DNA from 3 places in the Aliivibrio logei genome. Region 3 is predicted to be linked to each of the others. Evidence: predicted binding sites of a transcription regulator. Region 3 holds the regulator's gene; each other region holds the start of a gene.
What was found. Region 3 encodes CRP, which controls carbon source genes, mostly activating them, when cyclic AMP is high. Its sites were predicted from a motif close to TGTGANNNNNNTCACA; they were not measured.
Positions count from the first base shown of each region.

Region 1: A6E04_RS00600 (YbgA family protein) is a predicted target of CRP. The motif match lies at 3,802-3,817, and genes of this name have one in related genera.
Region 2: nagE (N-acetylglucosamine-specific PTS transporter subunit IIBC) is a predicted target of CRP. The motif match lies at 2,841-2,856, and genes of this name have one in related genera.

Region 1 is NZ_MAJU01000004.1:26,309-33,753, reverse strand. It holds gene A6E04_RS00610 (alkaline phosphatase D family protein) at 1-1,257, opposite strand, end outside; gene phrB (deoxyribodipyrimidine photo-lyase) at 1,309-2,748, opposite strand; gene A6E04_RS00600 (YbgA family protein) at 2,738-3,682, opposite strand; gene tyrR (transcriptional regulator TyrR) at 3,831-5,378, shown strand; gene rimJ (ribosomal protein S5-alanine N-acetyltransferase) at 5,390-5,947, shown strand; gene A6E04_RS00585 (hypothetical protein) at 6,079-6,285, shown strand; gene bioA (adenosylmethionine--8-amino-7-oxononanoate transaminase) at 6,358-7,445, opposite strand, start outside.
Region 2 is NZ_MAJU01000011.1:63,461-70,905, forward strand. It holds gene glnS (glutamine--tRNA ligase) at 1-1,042, opposite strand, end outside; gene nagE (N-acetylglucosamine-specific PTS transporter subunit IIBC) at 1,212-2,702, opposite strand; gene nagA (N-acetylglucosamine-6-phosphate deacetylase) at 3,104-4,240, shown strand; gene nagC (DNA-binding transcriptional regulator NagC) at 4,242-5,456, shown strand; gene A6E04_RS10845 (cation:proton antiporter family protein) at 5,534-7,117, shown strand; gene asnB (asparagine synthase B) at 7,398-7,445, shown strand, end outside.
Region 3 is NZ_MAJU01000006.1:126,183-133,627, reverse strand. It holds gene A6E04_RS03785 (aspartate aminotransferase family protein) at 1-341, shown strand, start outside; gene astA (arginine N-succinyltransferase) at 506-1,522, shown strand; gene astD (succinylglutamate-semialdehyde dehydrogenase) at 1,535-2,992, shown strand; gene A6E04_RS03770 (DUF1338 domain-containing protein) at 3,005-3,799, shown strand; gene crp (cAMP-activated global transcriptional regulator CRP) at 3,892-4,524, opposite strand; gene A6E04_RS03760 (OsmC family protein) at 4,770-5,171, shown strand; gene hslU (ATP-dependent protease ATPase subunit HslU) at 5,245-6,579, opposite strand; gene hslV (ATP-dependent protease subunit HslV) at 6,592-7,122, opposite strand; gene A6E04_RS03745 (SPOR domain-containing protein) at 7,300-7,445, opposite strand, start outside.

The DNA of each region.
Region 1 (7,445 bases), on a different contig from region 3:
TTTATTGGCATTTGATTCTGAGCGCCAACGGCGGGTTCTTGTGTCCAATACTACGATTTTTGGAGTCGTAAGAATAGAGTAATGCCATTCCTCAAATCGAGTAAGTTGATGAATAATTTGTGTATGTTTTTTATGATCATAATGACTAAAGAGCTCACGAAAGCGATCAAGAAAATCCTCGTCGAATTGCTCTGGATTATTCCCCCATCCCTGACAAAGAAAGTACCCCATTAATCCATTACCAATTACCTGAGCGGCAAGAGGGTGACCATTAACGGCGTTTTCCCAGCCAATCGTTAAGTTCCAATCGTCAGTGATATCGTGATCATCAAAGATCATATAGGTGGGAATATGAGCAAACAATTGCTGAACGTCTTTAAGGCCTGAAACAAATTGCTCAATAATTTGTTTCTCTTTTTTCCAACACTGCTGCCATTTTTTATCGAGATTTGGCAGGGATTCAGGTAAAGAAACACAACCCCATAATGTCGGAGACCACACCAATAGGTACATGACAAAAAACTCAGAAAAGGTCATTAGATGGTTTTCGTGTTCGGTAGAGCTAAAAATTGGGCGAGATTTATATAAATTCCATCGAGAAAGGAAATTAGTATTATCGATATAATGAGGTAATATTTTATCGCGATAATAGAGATTATGCTCATGTGAATATAATGAAGATCCCGTTGGTATTGTTGAGTCCGGCAGTATTTCTTCAAATAAACCTAATTGAGGAATAATTTGTTGAATAGCGATTAACATTGGCCCTGCAACATCATCCGCATAGATTTGATCTCCACTCATCATCAATAAAGCGGCTCTTTCTTCTATTGCTTGTGTTTTTAGTTGTTGGTTTGCAATAACTAAACTGTCTTTACTTGGGTAATGAGGGTTGCGGCAAGACCCATGCAGTACATAATCGGCTTTGTCTTTGATGATGAAAGAAAATGTTGTTTCGTTTGGATATAAGGCATGAGGCAACAAACTCGATAATGAGCCATGTTGAGTCGTTATGTCGTAATAAAGCGCTTGGTTTACAGGAAAACTTTCTTTGCATTGCAGTAGGTAAACCCAAGCATTCTGGCCAATGTTAATGCCTTGTTCGTCTGTGATGATGAACTGGTGTGAGTGCAACCCGCATTGAATTGTTGTATGTCCTTCAAGACGCTCAGAGGTTGTGAGCCATAGGTTCACTTCTGTTGGGCTTGATTTTCTAACAATAGGGCCAGCAAGAATTAAGGGTAAGATAATAGGCATCAATTAATACAACGTTGAATAATGGATGTCTATTATCATACGTGAGCGGCCTTAACTTGCAACATCCTGTATTTTAGCTTGTTTGTATAGCTCCAGTGTTTTAAGTCGTTGTACTGAATGATCAACAATGGGATCCACATAATTATCTGGTTTCAACAGTGTCTTCACACTGGGTTGATGGATCTGTTTTCCTAAGAGAGCGGTTAAGTTAGGTAACCAGTATTTAATGAAAACGCCATTATTATCAAAGCGTTCACTTTGTGTTGTGGGATTAAAAATACGAAAATAAGGTGAGCTGTCACAACCTACCGAAGCACACCATTGCCAACCTCCATTATTTGATGCAAAGTCACCATCAATGAGTGTAGACATAAAATATTGTTCTCCCCAGCGCCAATCAATGTGTAAATCTTTTACTAAAAAACTTGCGGTGATCATGCGTAATCGATTATGCATCCAACCGGTGGTATTCAGTTGTTTCATCGCGGCATCGACAATAGGGTAGCCAGTTTCACCATTACACCATTGTTCAAACTGATCTTGTTTATTATTCCACTGAATGTGTTTTTCAAAATCAAGGAACGCGTGGTTCTTCGATAAGCTAGGAAAAAAATAGAGTAAGTGGGTGTAAAATTCTCGCCAAATTAACTCATCAAGCCAAATTTCTTGACCTTGTGAGAGTTGATGATTGGCTTCTAAGTGCAAACGTAAAATACATTGTTTTGCTGAAAGTGCACCAATAGCAAGATAAGGCGATATTTGACTCGTACCATTGATGGCTGGGTAATCACGCTGATCATGATAATCTTGCGATTTCTCTCGGCAAAATAGACGCATTTTTTTAAGTATCGCAGTATTCGAAACTGGCCACACTTTGCTTTCATTATTCATCGATGAGGTAAATTTGCTATCTAAATAAGGTGTTAATGTATTTAACTGTTGTTCAGACAGTGGAACCGAAGGAATGACTTTTTCTATGGTTGGGAAGTGCTGATAAAAATACGCTCGCCATGCTTTTTTAAAGGGGGTGAATACTTTATAAGGTTTCTGGGTTTTATTTATTATTTTACCAACCGTGACGGCGCACTTTGCATTATAGAAGTGGCTCTCAATATTCGTTAACTGTGATCTTACATCGGCATCTCGGGCTAATTCATCGGCTTCGTATTCTTTATTCGCAAACAGATGAGTAATATCGAGATCGTTGCAGAGCATTGTAAGTTGCTCTGAGGTATTTTTGAACCACGGGCAAGACACTATAATTAATGGGACGTTTATTTCTTGCAGCTCTTTTTCTAACTCAAGTAAACGTCTTTTGATTAAATCAATTTGAATAGAAGATTTATGGTGTTTTTTCCATTGCGCTTCACTAACGACATAAAGAGCAATGGTTGGTTCTTGATTGGCAAGGGCTGCCGATAACGCAGGGTTATCAGCAATTCTTAAATCAGTTCTAAACCAAACACATTGTGTCGTTGGTTTATAATCCATAGCGTAATCTCAATTCTTGAGGGTATGGATTCAGGAATGATTGTTTGGCTAAATATTCGTTAGTATGTATTCCTAAATGGTGTTTAATTAAGGTTATCGGAGACAATAGAGGCAGTAATCCTTGATTGTATTCTTGAATCACAAGGGCTAATTCTTTTTTCTGTGGTGATTCTAGTTCTTTTTTGAAATACCCTTGTAGGTGCATTAATACGTTTGTATTGTTTTTGCGTGACGCACGAATCGACATGGTTTGCATCAATTGAGTACGATAAATAGCAAAGAACTCGTGGATGTCATAATCCGCGACTTTAGCGACTAACTTACCGAGTTCTTTGTAACCTACGGTTGAATGAGACATTAAGGTGTATTTATAGCGGGAATGAAACGCAATGATTTTCCCAGGTGTTGGGCTGCCATCCATCGATTTATATAAATCATTTAAGCAAAACACACGAGTAATGAAGTTTTCTTTTAATACAGGATCAGAGAGTCGTCCATCTTCTTCTACGGGTAACCAAGGCATCTCTTTCATTAATATTTGAGTATAAAGACCTACGCCATTTTTAGTCGCACTATTTTTACTATAAACTTTGACACGCTCCATGCCACAGCTTGGAGAATTAGCGCAGACAATGTAACCACACATTTCGGTTTCTTTTAATCGATTAACGGTTTTCTGTGAGAATTCGATCATTGAATCGGTGTAGTCAAGTGATGCATTCTTTGAATCGACTAGGGCGATACGCTCTTCGTTAGTAACAAGACGTATGGTTGGTCTAGGAACTGACATTCCACTGCCGACTTCAGGGCAGATTGGAACATAAGTGAAATAAGGGGCAAGCACTTTAGAGGCAAACTTATTACTTTTGTGCCCGCCATCAAAACGAACACTTTCACCATTGACGCATGAACTTATACCAACTTGAATATCCACGATTTACACTCCATTGCTTATTTTTATTATATGTAGTTAATTAAACGAATTAACTCTCCATTTGGATCACTTCAGCTTGACTCTTTTTTTTTACTCACGCAAACTGCCTGTAAACATATTGTGACACCTCTCTTATTAAGGATTGTTTGTGCGTCTTGAAGTACAGTGTAAAGATCGATTAGGTCTAACCCGTGAGTTACTTGATATTCTTGCTTCTCAGAGTATTGATTTACGAGATATCGAGATTGATAAATCGGGCTTAATTTACCTTAACTTTCCTGAAGTTGACTTTGAAGAGTTTAGTCTATTAATGGCAAAAATTCGACGAATCGATGGGGTTATTGATGTAAGAAAAATTCAATTCTTACCGAGTGAACGTCGTAATACCGAATTGCTCGCGGTATTGAGTACATTACCAGACCCTGTTTTTTCGATTAATTTAAAAGGTAAAATTGACACGGTAAATCACGCGGTAATGTCATTGTTTAAATTAGAAAGAGAGGCGTTAATCGCTCAACCAGCGACGGTTCTTGTTCCTGATTTTAATGTCATGCTTTGGTTGGAAGAGTCGCGTATTCGTCAACGTGAATCAATGAAAGTTGATGGTGTTGCTTACGTGATGGAAATTATGCCGGTATACATTACGAATGACAGTAATGCATCGATACTGGTAAGCGCGGTGGTAATCATTAAGCCCGCAGTAGAATCACAGCACGCAAGACCTTTTATCCCTGAATCGTCTAATTTGGGTTTTGAGCATTTTGTCGGCTCATCGACTAAATACAAAAAATTGATTTCTCAAGCGAAAAAACTGTCCGATATTGATCAATCTTTGCTTATTCAAGGAGAGACGGGAACGGGCAAAGAAATGCTAGCACGTGCTTGTCATAATGCTTCTATTCGTTCGGGTAAGGCATTTATGGTAGTTAACTGTGCAGCCATGCCTGATGACGTTGCAGAGACTGAATTATTTGGTTATGCCCCTGGTGCGTTTCCGAATATGCCAGAAGGAAAGAAAGGGATTATTGAACAAGCCGATGGCGGAACCGTTTTCTTTGATGAAATCAGTGAAATGAGCCCTCTATTACAGATTAAGTTATTACGTTTCATCCAAGATGGTAATTTTCGTCGTGTTGGAGAAGAGAAAGAAATTCACGTTGATGTAGGCATTATTGGCGCGAGTAAGAAAGAACTTCTAGACTTAGTAGAACAAGGCATATTCCGAGAAGACCTTTATTATCGATTGAACGTGTTGTTTTTAGAGATCCCGCCATTGCGTGAGCGCCCATCAGATGTTGCTACGTTATTTGAGTTTTTTGTTGCTCAATTATGCAAAGAGTTAGGTATCGTTAAACCGTCGATATCGGAAGATGTTTATGAGTATTTACGCAGTTATTCGTGGCCTGGAAATGTGAGACAGCTGAAAAGTGCAACCTTAAAAGCCCTAACTCAGATGGACCGAAATCAGTTGAATATTTCTCATTTCATGTTGCCTAATATGGATAAAAATAGTACGAATATGATGAATCTCAATATAGATGGTACGTTGGATGAAATCATGAAGACCTATGAATCTACTATTTTATCAAGTTTGTATAGTGACTTTCCATCGAGCAGAAAACTCGCTAAACGTCTGGGTGTTTCTCATACTGCAATTGCGAATAAATTACGTGATTATGGTATCGGTAAGAAGTAGGGATGAACAATATGGATGTACATTTTGATTTTGACCATTACCAAGTTCGTTTGATTAAAAGCAGTGATGCCGTAATGATTGCTAATTATTTTATGCGTAATCGTCATCACCTAGGGCCGTGGGAGCCAAAGCGTGCGAACGCTTTTTTTACTGCAGAGGGCTGGAAGCAACGTTTGCTGCAACTTGTTGAACTGCATAAACATAATTTGGCGTTCTATTTTGTGATCTTTGATAATCAAGAAAAGAGAATCATTGGTACGGTGAGCTACAGCAATATTACTCGATTTCCATTCTATGCAACGAATGTAGGCTATTCGCTAGATGAAAATGAACAAGGCAATGGAATCATGCAACGCGCCGTAGAAAAAACCATTCATTGGATGTTTACGGTTCAGAATCTTCATCGAATCATGGCTGCTTATATTCCCCGTAACAATAAAAGCGGTAATGTATTATCTAAACTTGGCTTTGTAAAAGAAGGTGAAGCGAAAGCTTATTTATACATCAATGGTGGGTGGGAAGATCATATTCTTACCTCAAAAACCAATGAACACTGGAAGCCTGATTAGATTGTGCATTGTTGATTTCTCAGAATGAATAATTGGTATAGGAATAATGAACGAAAGATAAACAGAGCGCTAAGTGTTTGTTATACTCAGTTTGTTATTGAATAAAATTAATAAATAGAAAGGATTTTTAAATGTTAAAGTTCATTAAGTTTTTACAGTTGTTGATTTTGGGTGTGGTGGGTGCGTTTGTTATCCAATCAACCGTATTACATGGTATTGGCATTTTTTCTGAGCGTTATGTGATCATGAGTTTACTACTTATGGCTCTACTTCAATTGGCTATCTTCATTATCTATAAGTTAGTAGAAGATGATTTCACCAATGAACCGAAAAAATAGCGCGAATTACGGCTAAAAATAAAAACCGATGACCTAATATGGCATCGGTTTTTTTGTGTCTGTCGTTGGAAATCAGAATAATTCGGTTAATGCGCTATCAATGGCGTTAACTAATTTTGTGATGTGCTCAGGCTCTGAAATAAACGGAGGCATCATATAAATAAGTTTACCAAATGGTCGGATCCAAACCCCTTGGTCAACAAAGTGCGCTTGTATTTTTTCCATTTCGACTGGTGTTGTTAATTCGACAACCCCGATTGCCCCTAACCAGCGAACATCAGCAACGACATCGTGTTTTTTTAGTGTAGGCAATAGCTCTGCAAAACAGGTTTCAATTTGTTTAGTTTGAGTTTGCCAGCGGTTTTGTTTAATTATCTCTAGACTTGCATTAGCAACGGCACAGGCTAGCGGATTCCCCATAAATGTAGGGCCATGCATAAAGCAACCTGCGTCTCCTCCACATACGGTATCTGCCACAATTTTACTGGTTAAGGTCGCAGAGAGTGTCATATAACCCCCTGTTAATGCTTTACCAATACACATAATATCAGGTTCAATATCTGCATGTTCACAAGCAAATAACTTACCTGTTCGACCAAATCCCGTCGCAATTTCATCCAAAATCAGTAGTAATCCATAATGATCACATAAGCGACGAACTTCTTTTAGATATTGAGGATGGTATAAACGCATTCCACCAGCACCTTGGACGATAGGTTCAAGGATCATCGCTGCAATGTCGTTATGATGTTCAGCTAACATTGTTTCTAAAGAAATAATGTCACTAGGGTTCCATTCTTCGCCAAACTTACTTGTCGGTGAATCAACAAATAGGTGCTCAGGAAGAAAGCCCTTATACAAACCATGCATAGAGTTATCAGGGTCAGTAACGGACATTGCTGCAAATGTATCACCATGGTAACCGTGACGAACGGTTATGAATTTAGAGCGAGGCTGTCCTTTTGCATGCCAATATTGCAGTGCCATCTTTAAGCTTACTTCCACCGCAACAGAGCCTGAATCGGCTAAGAAGACTTGCTCTAATCGAGAGGGGCTTAACTCGACTAATTTTTTACATAAATCAACCGCTGGCTGGTGAGTAATACCGCCAAACATAACATGTGCCATTTTATCGGTTTGAGCTTTCAATGCTTGATTAA
Region 2 (7,445 bases), on a different contig from region 3:
CAAGTACAGCCATTGCACGAGGTGCATTTTCATTTAGATCATCACGAATACACGATTCTAATGAACCAAATTCAATCATGTTCTCTTGCTTAGTTACACCAATGCGCTTACAGAATTCACGAATAGACCCCGCAGTAAAACCACGACGACGTAAACCAGAAACCGTAGGCATACGTGGATCATCCCAACCATTTACTAATTTCTCAGTAACCAGTTCATTAAGCTTACGCTTAGACATGATCGTGTATTCTAAGTTTAAACGGCTAAACTCATATTGATGTGGTTGGCAATCAATCGTAATATTTTCCAAAACCCAATCATATAAACGACGGTTGTCTTGGAATTCTAATGTACAGATAGAATGCGTAATGCCTTCAAGTGCATCCGAAATACAATGAGTAAAATCGTACATTGGGTAGATACACCACTTATCGCCAGTTTGGTGATGAGTAGCAAAACGAATACGATAAATAACAGGATCGCGCATAACGATAAATGAAGAAGCCATGTCGATTTTTGCACGTAAGCAAATAGTGCCTTCTTTAAATTTACCATCACGCATTTGTTCAAATAGCGCAAGGTTCTCTTCGACACTACGATCACGGTATGGGCTGTTTTTACCCGGCTCTTTAAGAGAACCACGGTACTCACGGATTTGATCAGAGGTTAACTCATCAACATAAGCCAGTCCTTTCTCAATCAATTCAACCGCGTAATCATACAATTTATCGAAGTAATTCGAAGAATAATGAATATCTCCGCTCCAATCAAAACCTAACCATTTGACGTCATTTTTGATTGATTCAACGTATTCAATATCTTCTTTTTCAGGGTTAGTATCATCAAAACGTAGATTACACTGTCCCTGATAATCTTGAGCAATACCAAAATTCAAACAGATAGATTTTGCGTGTCCGATATGCAGATAACCGTTTGGCTCTGGCGGGAAACGAGTATGGACACTGGAATGTTTACCTGACTTTAGGTCTTCATCAATAATTTGACGGATAAAGTTGGTAGGACGAGTTTCAGTTTCACTCATCTAAAGCACCTCATTGGTATTAGGAGAAAGAACAAATTGTTCATATCTCCCTATGATCCACAATTATGGGCCAATACTCAATATATAGAATCAAATAGTTGCTTTATTTCCATAAAAAAAGCCGCTCTAATTAGAGCGGCTCATTAAATCGAGTTAATTTACTCAATAATTATGGTAGTGCAACTGCTGTTAAGTCTTCAGAAGCTGGGATTTTTTTCATTTCACCAGCAACGATTTCAGCAAGAGGACCTAGGATAACTTGAACATTGTTTGAACCAAGTTTAACTACGCCCATTGCACCAAGACCTTTCAGTTGCTTCTCGCTGATTACGCTAGTGTCTTTAAGAGTTAAGCGTAAACGAGTGATACAAGCATCAATGTTTTCTATGTTGTCGTGACCACCAAGCGCTTTAAGATACTGCTTAGCTAGTTCACTTGTTTCTTTAGAACCACGGATTGAGCTTTCTTCTTCATCATCGTCTTCACGGCCTGGAGTCTTAAGGTTAAACTTAAGGATTACAGCGCGGAAGATAAAGTAGTATAAAGCGAAGAAAACGATACCTTGGATAATTAGCATATACCAATTAACCGCTAGTGGGTTACGGCTAGAAAGAACCATATCAACTAGACCCGCAGAGAAACCGAAGCCTGCAATCCAATGCATAGATGCTGCGATGAATACAGAGATACCCGTTAATGCTGCGTGAACTACATACAATGCAGGAGCAAGGAACATGAATGAGAATTCTAGTGGTTCAGTTACACCCGTAAAGAACGATGCGAAACCGGCAGCAATCATAATAGATGCTACTTTTTCTTTGTTCTCAACTTTTGCAGTGTGGTAGATAGCTAGTGCTGCACCTGGTAGACCAAACATCATGATTGGGAAGAAACCAGCTTGGTACATACCTGTAACACCTACAGTTGCAGTACCTTCAGCGATAGACTTTGCGCCACCTAGGAAGTTAGGGATGTCGTTAATACCAGCAACGTCGAACCAGAACACTGAGTTAAGTGCATGGTGAAGACCTACAGGAATTAATAAACGGTTGAAGAATGCATAGATACCTGCACCCGTAGCACCCATACCTTGAATTGATTCGCCGAAGTGAACAAGACCATCGTAGATTGCTGGCCATACGTACATAAGCACGAACGCAATTAAAATACCTGCAAATGACGTTAGAATAGGTACAAGACGTTTACCTGAGAAGAATGCAAGTGTTTTATGCAATTCAACAGCAGAGAAACGGTTGTAAATTTCAGCAGATATGATACCAACTAAAATACCAACAAATTGGTTGTTGATCTTACTAAAAGCAGCAGGAACAGCAGCAGGATCAATACCTTGAATTTGAGCTACCGCACCTGGAGAAAGAAGATTCGTTACAACAAGGAAACCAACAAAACCAGAAAGTGCCGCTGCACCATCTTTATCTTTAGACATACCATAAGCAACACCAATTGCGAATAGTACAGACATGTTATCAATAATAGACGCACCAGCTTTGATTAAAAACGCTGCTAATGCACTATTGCCGCCCCAAGCCACCGGATCAATCCAGTAACCAATACCCATTAAAATTGCTGCTGCAGGTAATGTAGCAACTGGTACCATCAGTGCTTTACCTACTTTTTGAAAATATCCTAAAATATTCACCTTTAGATTCCCCCTATAAGGATTTTAGATTTTTTTGAGTAGCTTACGTTAGCTTATTATAAACTTATTTCGCTACTCGTTATTAACAGGGTCAGTGTAAGGGATTAATTTCGCCCCGCAAATTAAAAGCGAGCTAATTGTGATCATTATCACCTGCAGAGGGAATATTTAAGGTATTTTGCTAGCGAGATCATAAAACTTATTTTATCATTCGAAAGAATAAAACATCCGGAATAATATTTGGTCATAAATAGACTCAATTTTGTCATTACTGAACGAAACATTTAGGACATAGAGTGTACCGCTCAGTAAGCAGTTTTATTTTTTACTTGCTTAAAAATTTCCACAAAAAAAGTTCTATTTTTTTTGTACACTAAATTATAACTTAAAGGATTCACGCTATGTATGCGCTAACTAACTGTAAAGTCTATACTGGTAATGATGTTCTTGTTGATCACTCAGTGATTATCAACGGCACCAATATTGAAAAAATCTGCCTAACATCTGAACTTCCTGATGGCATCGAACGTAAAGATTTAGACGGTGCTAATTTAAGCCCTGGTTTCATCGACCTTCAGCTAAATGGCTGTGGTGGTGTAATGCTAAATGATGAAATTACAGCAAAAACCATGCAAATAATGCATGAAGCAAACCTTAAATCGGGTTGTACTAGCTTTTTACCGACATTAATCACTTCTTCAGACGAAGATATGCGCGCTTCTATTGAAGCTGCTCGTGAATATCACAACAAATATCAAAACCAATCTTTAGGTTTACACCTTGAAGGTCCGTACCTAAATGTCATGAAAAAAGGCATTCACAGCGTTGACCATATCCGTCACTCAGATTCAGATATGATCCAACTTATGTGTGATAACGCTGATTTAATCACAAAAGTGACATTGGCTCCTGAGCAAAATGATCCTGAACATATTGAGCGTCTTCACAAGGCCGGTATTGTTGTTTCAATTGGCCACACAAACGCAACGTATGCAGAAGCTCGCCAAGGTTTTGAGTCAGGCATTACATTCGCTACTCATTTATTTAATGCAATGACACCAATGGTAGGTCGTGAACCAGGTGTTGTTGGTGCAATCTACGATACACCAGACGTTTATGCTGGCATTATCGCTGATGGCTTCCATGTTGATTACGCAAACATTCGTATCGCGCACAAAATAAAGAAAGAAAAGTTAGTATTAGTGACCGATGCCACAGCTCCTGCAGGTGCTGACATGGAATACTTTATTTTTGTGGGGAAGAAAGTATATTACAAGGATGGTAAATGTGTTGATGAAAATGGCACATTAGGTGGATCAGCTCTGACTATGATTGAAGCAGTTCAGAATACAGTTGAACACGTTGGAATCGCTTTAGATGAAGCTCTACGTATGGCTACGTTATATCCTGCTCAAGCAATTGGTGTAGATAATAAACTTGGTCGAATCAAAAAAGACATGGTAGCTAACCTTGCTATTTTTGATCGTGACTTTAATGTAAAAGCGACTGTTGTTAACGGACAATACGAGCAAAGTTAATATGACTGACGGACAAATTGGTAATGTAGATCTAGTAAAACAATTAAACAGTGCCGCTGTTTATCGTTTAATCGACCAAAAAGGACCGATTTCTCGAATTCAAATCGCAGACGTTAGTCAACTTGCACCAGCAAGTGTTACCAAGATAACCCGTCAATTATTAGAGCGTGGCTTAATTAAAGAAGTCGCGCAACAAGCATCAACTGGTGGTCGAAGAGCAATTTCTTTGACTACCGAAACCTCACCCTTTCATTCAATCGCGGTGCGCTTAGGCCGTGATTATATTCAGCTAAGCCTATTTGATCTTTCAACAAAAGAATTAGCCAGTGAATACCAAGAATTTCATTATAGTAACCAAGAACACCTTTTAGATGGCCTAAATAAATTACTCCAAAACTTCATTACCCGTAATCAAGACACCATCAAACAACTCATCGCTATTGGTATAACACTCCCTGGTTTGGTTAACCCAGAAACGGGCGTTGTAGAATATATGCCAAATACCGATATAGACAAACTAGCATTGGCTGACTTCATTAAAGAAACGTTTGATATTCAATGCTTTGTTGGTAATGATATTCGAGGTTTAGCGCTCGCTGAACACTATTTCGGGGCCTCTCAAGATTGCCGAGATTCTATTCTAGTGAGTGTTCATAGAGGAACCGGGGCTGGTATTATTGTTAATGGTAAAGTATTTCTAGGGCATAATCGAAACGTTGGAGAAATCGGTCATATTCAAATCGATCCAATCGGCGATAAATGCCAATGTGGTAACTTTGGATGTTTAGAAACAGTTGCAGCAAACCCTGCAATTATTTCGCGTATAGAGACGTTACTTGAGCAGGGTTACCCATCTAGCCTTTCTCAGTTAGAAACGATAACTATGTCTGATATTTGCCATGCCGCAAATCATGGAGATGAATTAGCAACACAGACTTTATTACGTGTTGGTAATCAGCTTGGTAAAGCAATTGCGATGACAATAAACCTATTTAATCCACAAAAAATAGTTATCGCAGGAGCAATCACCCAAGCCGATAAAATCGTCTTTGCAGCAATACAGAATTGCATTAAAAATCAATCATTAACCGCTTTTCATAAAAACTTACCCGTTGTAGCCTCAAAACTCGACAAGCAACCGACGATTGGTGCTTTCTCAATGGTTAAGCGCGCAATGCTTAATGGCGTCTTGTTACAAAAATTATTAGATGAGTAAGCGCGAATAATTTTTGTCATGTTACCCTAAGGGCTGCATTTGCGGCCCTTTTTATTACTTTCAGGAAAATATCTTTTATGGAGTTGCTCTTTATTATCGCGGCCTTTGTCATGGGCTTCATCGCATTAAAAATAAATTTACCTCCATTGGTAGGCTTTTTATTAGCAGGGTTCGGCTTACACGCTTTCGGCTTTCAATCTAACGATACATTATCTACTTTTGCTGATCTTGGTGTCACTCTTCTCTTATTTTCTATTGGTTTAAAACTCGATATAAAAACACTACTAGCAAAAGAAATTTGGTTGGGCGCCACACTTCATAATGTATTTTCAACCCTATTTTTCACCCTCGCGTTATTAGGGTTAAAGTTACTTGGCATTACCATGCTAGCAAATATAGAAATAGCACAATTAGTGTTATTTGGCTTTGCTCTCTCTTTTTCGAGTACCGTTTTTGCTGTTAAAGCCTTACAAGAAAAAGGGGAAATGAATGCAACCTATGGGACATTAGCCATTGGTATTCTGGTCATGCAGGATATTTTTGCTGTTGTCTTCTTAAGTGTATCGACTGGAAAGATCCCTGAAATTACCGCCCTTGCTTTATTTGCCCTTCCTTTATTTAGACCCCTTTTCTTCAAACTATTAGATTGGGCAGGTCATGGTGAGATGCTCGTACTCTATGGTATTTTCTTAGCGTTAGTCGCAGGAGCTGGTACGTTTGAATTGGTTGGAATGAAACCGGATCTTGGCGCACTTATTTTAGGAATGCTACTCGCTGGCCATTCAAAAGCATCCGAGTTATCTAAATCTCTATTTAACTTAAAAGAAATACTCCTTATTTGTTTCTTCTTAAATATAGGTTTATCAGCAGCACCTACGCTATCTGGACTCACTCTTGCTCTACTTCTCATTTTATTACTTCCAGTAAAAGGATTTTTATATTTTATTATTATCAATAAATTTAAATTCCGTGTACGTACTTCTTTACTCGCCTCCCTTACATTGTTTAATTACAGTGAGTTTGGTCTTATTGTTGGTGGCCTCGCCTTTAAAATGGGTTGGTTACCAGGAGACACGCTAGTTGCCATTGCTATAGCCGTTTCTATATCATTTATTATTTCAGCGCCATTAAATAATTTTGGACACTCCATTTACCAACGATCTCGCCATTGGTTAAAAGAACATACCGCAGAAAAGCTAAATTCAATGGATAAACTGATTAATCCAGGTAGAGCACAAATATTAATCTTAGGTATGGGGCGTATAGGTAGCGGCGCTTACGATGAGCTTAAAGATAAATATGGGGATATTATTTTAGGTATAGAGCTTAAAGACGATGCAGCAAAACATCATCAAGAACTAGGACGAAACGTGATCACCGGTGATGCTACCGATCCTGATTTTTGGGAACGTATTTTATCGACATCTCACGTTAAACTTGTTTTGCTTGCAATGCCAAACCATCAAGGTAATCAATTTGCTTTAGAGCAATTAAAATCGAGAAATTACAAAGGACAAACCGCCGCAATTGCCGCTTATAATGACCAAATCGATGGCTTAGTAGAACAAGGGGTTGATGCAGCCTTTAATATATACAATGAAGCAGGTAGTGGTTTTGCTCGCCATGTCACAGAGCAACTAAACCCTAAATTCAATCAATAACGTTTTATTTATAACCAATCAAAGATAATCAAGTACATCAAATAAGAAGGAATGATATCAATTCCTTCTTATTTCCTTTCTTCTTCCTTTCAAATTGATTGATCTTGAGACTTAAACTAACGATTCCATCAATTTTTACTTAAAATATTAAATATATTCTAATCAAGCTACGTTTTTGTGATTTTATTTGTATTTCTGGGTTGTTTTTTTTAGTGATTATGTCAAATTGTATTCAAGACAATAATTTACGATAAAAATTAAGAAAGAAAGAGGGAATTTTATGTGCTCAATTTTTGGAATTTTAGATATAAAAAGTGACCCTACGCCA
Region 3 (7,445 bases):
CAGTGGCAGAAGCCGTTGTAAGCGAAGTGAGCAAGCCAGAAGTATTGGCTGGCGTGAAAGAGCGTGAACAATGGTTTCGTGACGGCTTAGAAGCGTTGAATGCCAAATACGATATGTTTGCCGAGATACGTGGTAAAGGGTTATTGCTTGGTGCGGCATTAAATGAAGCATGGCAAGGGCGAGCTCGTGACGTGTTAGTTGCCGCTGGTGAACAAGGCTTAATGGTCTTAGTTGCCGGTGTTAATGTTGTTCGTTTTACGCCATCGCTAGTTATCACAAAAGAAGATGTTGAGTTAGGTTTCGAGCGTTTAGATAACGCATTAGCATCATTAACTAAATAATCGTCATCTCTTAATTATGTCAGTGACCCACTAATTTGGGTCACTCTTCTCAGTTCGATCTCACTTTTATTTCTACAGTATAGTGCTCACTCCAATGAATAGTCTCGTGGTTTTATTTATTGGAATTAGCATGATCTTTATACATCGCATCGGAGGGATTATTGATGCTTGTTATTCGCCCTATTACTCAGGAAGATTATCCTGCACTTCATCAGTGTGCCGTAGAGTCTGGACATGGTTTTACGTCATTACCCGTTAATGAAGAGCAGCTTAGAAATCGTATTGATCATTCCACAGAAAGTTTTGAAAAAGAAGCGCTTTCCCCTGGGACTGAAGGCTACCTTATGGTTGGCGAAGACACGGTTACCGGTGAAGTGACCGGAACCACAGGGATAGAAGCGGCAGTCGGACTCGATTCACCATTTTATAATTATCACATCAGTAAAGTGGTTCATTTCTCTCGTAAATTAAACGTAAACAATGTGGTAAAAGTGCTGACGTTCGGCAGTAATTACACGGGAAGTACTGAGATTTGTACTCTATTTCTACGTCCGGAATTTCGTGAAGGCCTCAATGGTCGCTTGATGTCAAAAGCCCGATTTTTAATGATGGCAGAACACCCGCATCGTTTCTCAGACACTATTTTTGCAGAGATGCGTGGTGTGTCAGATGAAGAGGGGCAATCGCCGTTTTGGAAATGGTTACAAAAACACTTCTTTTCTATTGATTTCACCGAAGCCGATTATTTAACAGGTATTGGTTACAAAGGCTTTATTGCCGATCTTATGCCTAAATTACCGATCTATGTCAGTCTGTTAAGCACTGAGGCACAAGCGGTTATCGGCAAGGTGCATGACAGTACTAAACCGGCTTTAAAACTGTTAGAGAATGAAGGGTTTCGTTGTCGTGGTTATGTGGATATTTTTGACGCGGGCCCAACAGTAGAGTGCGATTTACGCAGCATTGAATCGGTGCGAAATTCATTTAAAGCCAAAGTTATCATTACAGAACATAACAGCTCTCAACAGTATTTAATTTCAAATACATCGTTTGAAAATTTTAGAGCAACGGCAACAACAGCTGCTTATGACAAAGCCACTGATACCGTTCATTTAACTAGAGATGCGGCAGATGCATTACAAGTCGATGTTGATGATTACGTACGTTTACTGGCTCAATAGAGGACAAAGGATATGACACATTGGATTGCAGGGGATTGGGTTTCTGGCCACGGTGAAGCAATACAATCATTAAGCCCATACAACAGCAACGTTGTATGGCAGGGAGAAAGCGCAACCAAAGATCAAGTTGAGTCTGCGGTTAGTGCGGCACGACATGCCTTTATTGAGTGGAAAAAGCAGCCTTTCGAAGCGCGCCAAGTGATTATTGAGCGTTTTGCAGCGTTAGTGAAAGAGAACACGGATAAGATTGCTGAAGTCATTTCTAAAGAGACTGGAAAGCCTTTTTGGGAAACAAAAACAGAAGCGGGCGCGATGGTAGGTAAAATTGCCATCTCTATACGTGCGTATCATGAAAGAACGCCCCATAAAGAGCGTGAAGCGGCGGGAAATAAAATAGTACTCAGACATCGCCCATTAGGTGTAATGGCGGTCTTTGGACCGTATAACTTCCCTGGTCACCTCCCTAATGGCCATATCGTTCCTGCATTGCTTGCGGGTAACACGGTGGTATTAAAACCATCAGAGCAAACGCCGTGGACCAGTGAAGTCATTATGACATTATGGCAACAAGCGGGTTTGCCAAATGGGGTGATTAATTTGGTGCAAGGCGCTCGTGAAACTGGTGAAGCGTTAGCGAGTGCCAAAGGTATTGATGGTTTGCTGTTTACTGGCAGTGCCAATACGGGGCATATCCTGCATCGTCAATTTTCTGGAGATACCGGGAAAATGCTCGCTCTAGAAATGGGTGGCAATAATCCAATGGTTATTTCCAAGTCCTTTGGTGAGCAAGAGGCCGCAATTTATACGATTATTCAATCGGCATTTATTAGTGCAGGCCAGCGTTGTACTTGTGCCCGTCGTTTGTATGTTCCTACAGGTAAGGCGGGAGATGAGTTATTAGTTCGTCTCGTTGAAGTGGCAAAAACCATCGTGGTTGATCAACCTTTTGCCGAGAATACGCCATTTATGGGACCACAAATCTCAGTCGCAGCAGCAGAGTTTATTCTCAACGCTCAGAAGAATTTACAAGATTTAGGTGGGGAGTCTCTACTTGAAGCAAAAAGCCTAGGTCACGCCTTTGTTTCTCCGGGGATTATCGATGCTACTAACGTTGCTGAATTACCCGATGAAGAATACTTTGGACCATTGCTACAAGTCGTGCGTTACGAGACATTAGAAGAAGCGGTAGAGCTTGCTAATGACACTCGCTATGGTTTATCTGCGGGTCTAGTATCGACGGATGACAGTGAGTGGGAATACTTTGTAGAACACATTCGTGCAGGTATCGTTAATCGCAATCGTCAATTGACAGGTGCGAGTGGTGATGCGCCATTTGGTGGCCCAGGTGCATCGGGTAATATGAAGCCGAGTGCGTATTATGCGGCAGATTATTGTGCTTATCCAATGGCATCGATGGAAGGTGACGCGTGTGAAATTCCTGCACAATTATCTCCAGGACTAACTCTTTAAGAGGTAACGAGTATGAATAATGTGAATTCTTTATTTTCGGCACTATGGCAAGATTATGTCGTTCGTCTATCTCCTTCTGCTGGGAAGGTTCGACAATTACTGTCTGGCGGTGACGAGATTATTAATGATCACATCGCACTAAGAACGTTTAATCTATCTAAAGTGGGTTTATCTACGTTAGCGGCGCCATTTTTAGCGATGGGCTATAAAGCGTGTGATGAATATGAGTTTGTTGCTAAAAAATTAAAAGCTCAACATTTCGAACATCCAGATCCAAAAGTGCCTAAAGTGTTTATTAGTGAATTATTAGTTGAGGAACTTTCTGTTCAGGCTCAAGATATTATTCATAAATTAGTTAAACAAGTGCCTACCCACTATTTTGTTAGTAATGACTTTTTGTCTTCTGGCCGACCTTGGTCATTAAGTTATGAAGAGTACGAAACGTTAGCAAAAGAAAGTGAATACGCTTCTTGGTTGGCGGCTCATGGTTATGGGGCAAATCATTTTACTGTGTATGTTAATCAGTTGGATGGTTTTGATAGCGTGGTGGATGTAAATCAACATCTTCGAAAAGCGGGTTTTTCTATTAATGAAGTTGGTGGAGAAGTAAAAGGATCTCCTGAGGTTCATTTAGAGCAGTCCTCAACGATGGCTGATAAAGTAACCGTAAACTTTACTGAGGGTGAATTTGACATTCCGGGTGGTTTTTATGAGTTTGCCAAACGTTATGCCTTACCTACAGGGGAATTATATCAAGGGTTTGTTGAGGCTTCTGCGGATAAGATTTTTGAAAGTACCGATGGGTAATTTACGTTTTTACGTCTTTAGGTCGTAAAGTCTACTCATAAAAAAACGCAGCTTATGGGCTGCGTTTTTATTTGTTTATGGTTATCGTTAAATTAACGAGTGCCGTAAACTACAATTGTTTTACCGTGTGCTGAAATCAAGTTTTGCTCTTCAAGCATCTTCAAGATACGACCAACAGTTTCACGTGAACAACCTACAATTTGACCGATCTCTTGACGAGTGATCTTAATTTGCATGCCGTCTGGGTGAGTCATTGCATCTGGTTGTTTAGCTAGATTCAGTAGAGTCTGAGCGATACGGCCTGTTACGTCTAGGAATGCTAAATCACCCACTTTTTGGCTAGTGATTTGTAGACGAGTTGCCATTTGAGCAGAAAGACGCATCAGAATGTCTGGGTTTACTTGAATAAGTTGACGGAATTTCTTGAATGAAATTTCAGCGACTTCACAAGGACTTTTTGCACGAACCCATGCTGAACGTTCTTGGCCTTCTTCAAACAAACCAAGTTCACCAATGAAGTCACCTTGGTTAAGGTAAGAAAGGATCATTTCCTTTCCTTCTTCATCTTTAATCAGTACAGCAACAGAACCTTTTACGATGTAGTAAAGAGTCTCAGCTTTTTCACCCGCGTGAATCAAAGTACTTTTTGATGGGTACTTATGAATGTGACAATGAGATAAGAACCACTCTAATGTTGGATCTGTCTGAGGTTTACCTAGAACCATACTTTATACTTCCTCTGCGTTTGCCAAGTAGGCGATGTCCATTTTAAAATAACTGAGCCAAATATCAGTTTGGCCTATAGAATATGGTTATCGGAACAAGGCTGCATGTTCGTTGAGATAATTGATAAAATAATACCCTGTTTCGCAATCGATTTCTTGACTTTGATCGTATGAATAGTGCGACCAAGGGCACAATTTCGTGAAATGGATCACGAGTTTTCCTTTTATGTTGTAAAGAGGCTTTTATGAATGCTGAAGTTAAATGGATTGATGGATTTACTTTCTTAGGTCAATCACAATCTGGTCACTCTGTTGTTATGGATGGTAATGGTGGAGAAAAAGCACCAAGCCCGATGGAATTGGTATTAATGGCGGCGGGAGGATGTAGCTCTGTTGATGTGATTGATGGTCTGAAATCAGCCAATCAAGCGGTCACGGGTTGTGTCGCTAAGCTATCAAGTGCTCGTCGAGATGTGGCACCAAAATTATTTACTCACGTAAATATTCATTTTGAGATAACAGGGAATAAGCTTGATCCTACGATCGTGGAAAGAGTGACGGCAGATTCTTTACAGAAATATTGTTCAGTGTGTTTAATGCTTGGCTCGGGTATTGAAATGACTCACAGCTGGGAAATCATTGCGTAATTACATTTGAAAAAATTAATGTAAAAAGGCCCGATTCAGTGTTGAATCGGGCCTTTTTTAAAAGGGGGTATGATTACAAAATGAAGCGACTTAAGTCTTCATTTTCAATTAATTCACCTAAACGAGAGGTTACATAAGCGTCATCTACCGTTAAGCTGTCACCGCCTTTCTCTGAAGCATCATAAGAAATTTCTTCCATTAGACGTTCCATTACGGTGTGCAAACGACGAGCACCGATGTTCTCTGTCGTTTCATTAACTCTAAATGCAGACTCTGCAATACGACTAATACCATCTTCAGTAAATTCGATATTGACATTTTCAGTCGCTAATAGAGCGATGTATTGCTCAGTTAGTGAGGCATTTGGCTCGGTTAAAATACGCTTAAAGTCATTTGCCGTTAGCGCTTCTAGCTCAACACGGATCGGTAAGCGACCTTGTAATTCAGGGATCAAATCGGATGGTTTCGCCATTTGGAATGCACCTGATGTGATGAATAGCATGTGATCAGTTCTAACCATGCCATGTTTCGTGCTTACTGTGCTGCCTTCCACTAATGGAAGAAGGTCACGTTGAACGCCTTCGCGAGATACATCACCAGATTGAGAATTTGATCCTTTGCAGATTTTATCTATCTCATCAATAAAGACGATGCCGTGATTTTCTACGTTAAATATGGCTTGTTCTTTTAGCTCTTCAGGGTTGACTAATTTAGCGCCTTCTTCTTCAGCAAGGGCTTTAAGCGCATCTTTGATTTTCATCTTGCGCTTTTTCGTTGTTTCGCCACCAGATAGGTTCTGAAACATGCCCTGAAGTTGGTTCGTCATTTCTTCCATGCCTGGAGGAGCCATGATTTCGACACCCACTTGAGGTGCAGCAACATCAACGTCAATCTCTTTATCGTCTAATTTTCCTTCACGCAATTTCTTACGGAAAGATTGACGAGTGCCAGAGTCATTATCACCTTCTTCATTCTTACCCCATGCATCGCGAGCGGGTGGTAATAAAATATCAAGGATACGATCTTCAGCTTGCTCTTCAGCGCGGAATTTTACTTTTTCTACCGCCTGTTGATGTGTCATTTTGATCGCGACATCGGTTAAATCACGAATGATGCTGTCGACTTCTTTGCCTACATAACCGACTTCTGTGAATTTAGTCGCTTCTACTTTAATGAACGGTGCATTGGCCAGTTTTGCTAAACGACGAGCAATCTCTGTTTTACCGACACCTGTAGGTCCGATCATTAAAATGTTTTTAGGCGTTACTTCTGCGCGTAATTCTGGTTGAAGTTGCATTCGACGCCAGCGGTTACGTAATGCAATGGCGACTGATCGTTTTGCTTTATCTTGACCAATAATATGGCTATCTAATTCGTGTACAATTTCACGAGGAGTCATTTCAGACATGGGTATTCCTTATTATTTGTTGGTATCAAGAACTTCAACGGTATGGTTATGATTGGTGTATACATCAGTATCACCAGCGATAGTCAGTGCTTTCACTGCAATATCGTATGCATCTAAATCTGTATTTTCTAATAATGCGGTTGCCGCAGAACGAGCAAAATAACCACCAGAACCAATAGTGAGGAGGTCATTATCTGCATTGATTAAGTCACCAGTACCACTGATGATCAGTGAGGTAGTGTCATCGGCAACAATTAGCATGGCTTCAAGACGACGTAAATTACGATCACTACGCCAATCTTTTGCTAGTTCAACGGCGGCTTTCGTTAAATTACCTTGGTGCATTTCTAATTTTCGTTCACATAGGTCGAACAAAATGAAGGCATCTGCGGTGCTGCCTGCGAATCCAACGAGTACAGAATCGTTATATAAACGACGAACTTTTTTTACGTTGCCTTTAGCGATCATATCGCCTTGAGATGCTTGGCCATCACCAGCAATAACGACTTTGCCTTCACGGCGAACAGAAACAATTGTAGTCACGAGTAAAACCTCTTATTCGATGAAGTAGTTACTTTTTAAATAACTGTCTTCTTCATGATTATTACTTATGTAATGGGGGGAGGGATTGCGGTTTTCAAGTTGCTTGAATAGAAAAAGGAGCACCTTAGGTACTCCTTTTTAAATATGTGATGTGTTGTCTACTTTTTTAAATGACGGTTATTGATCTTTCCAAATTGCACAAGGTTCTATTTTTGCACGTTGCAATTTATGACGATCTTTTTCTGCGTCACGCTTGAATTTATAAGGTCCAAGCACAACTTTAAACCAACTGCTTCCTTCTGAGTGTCGAACCGTCGACGTTA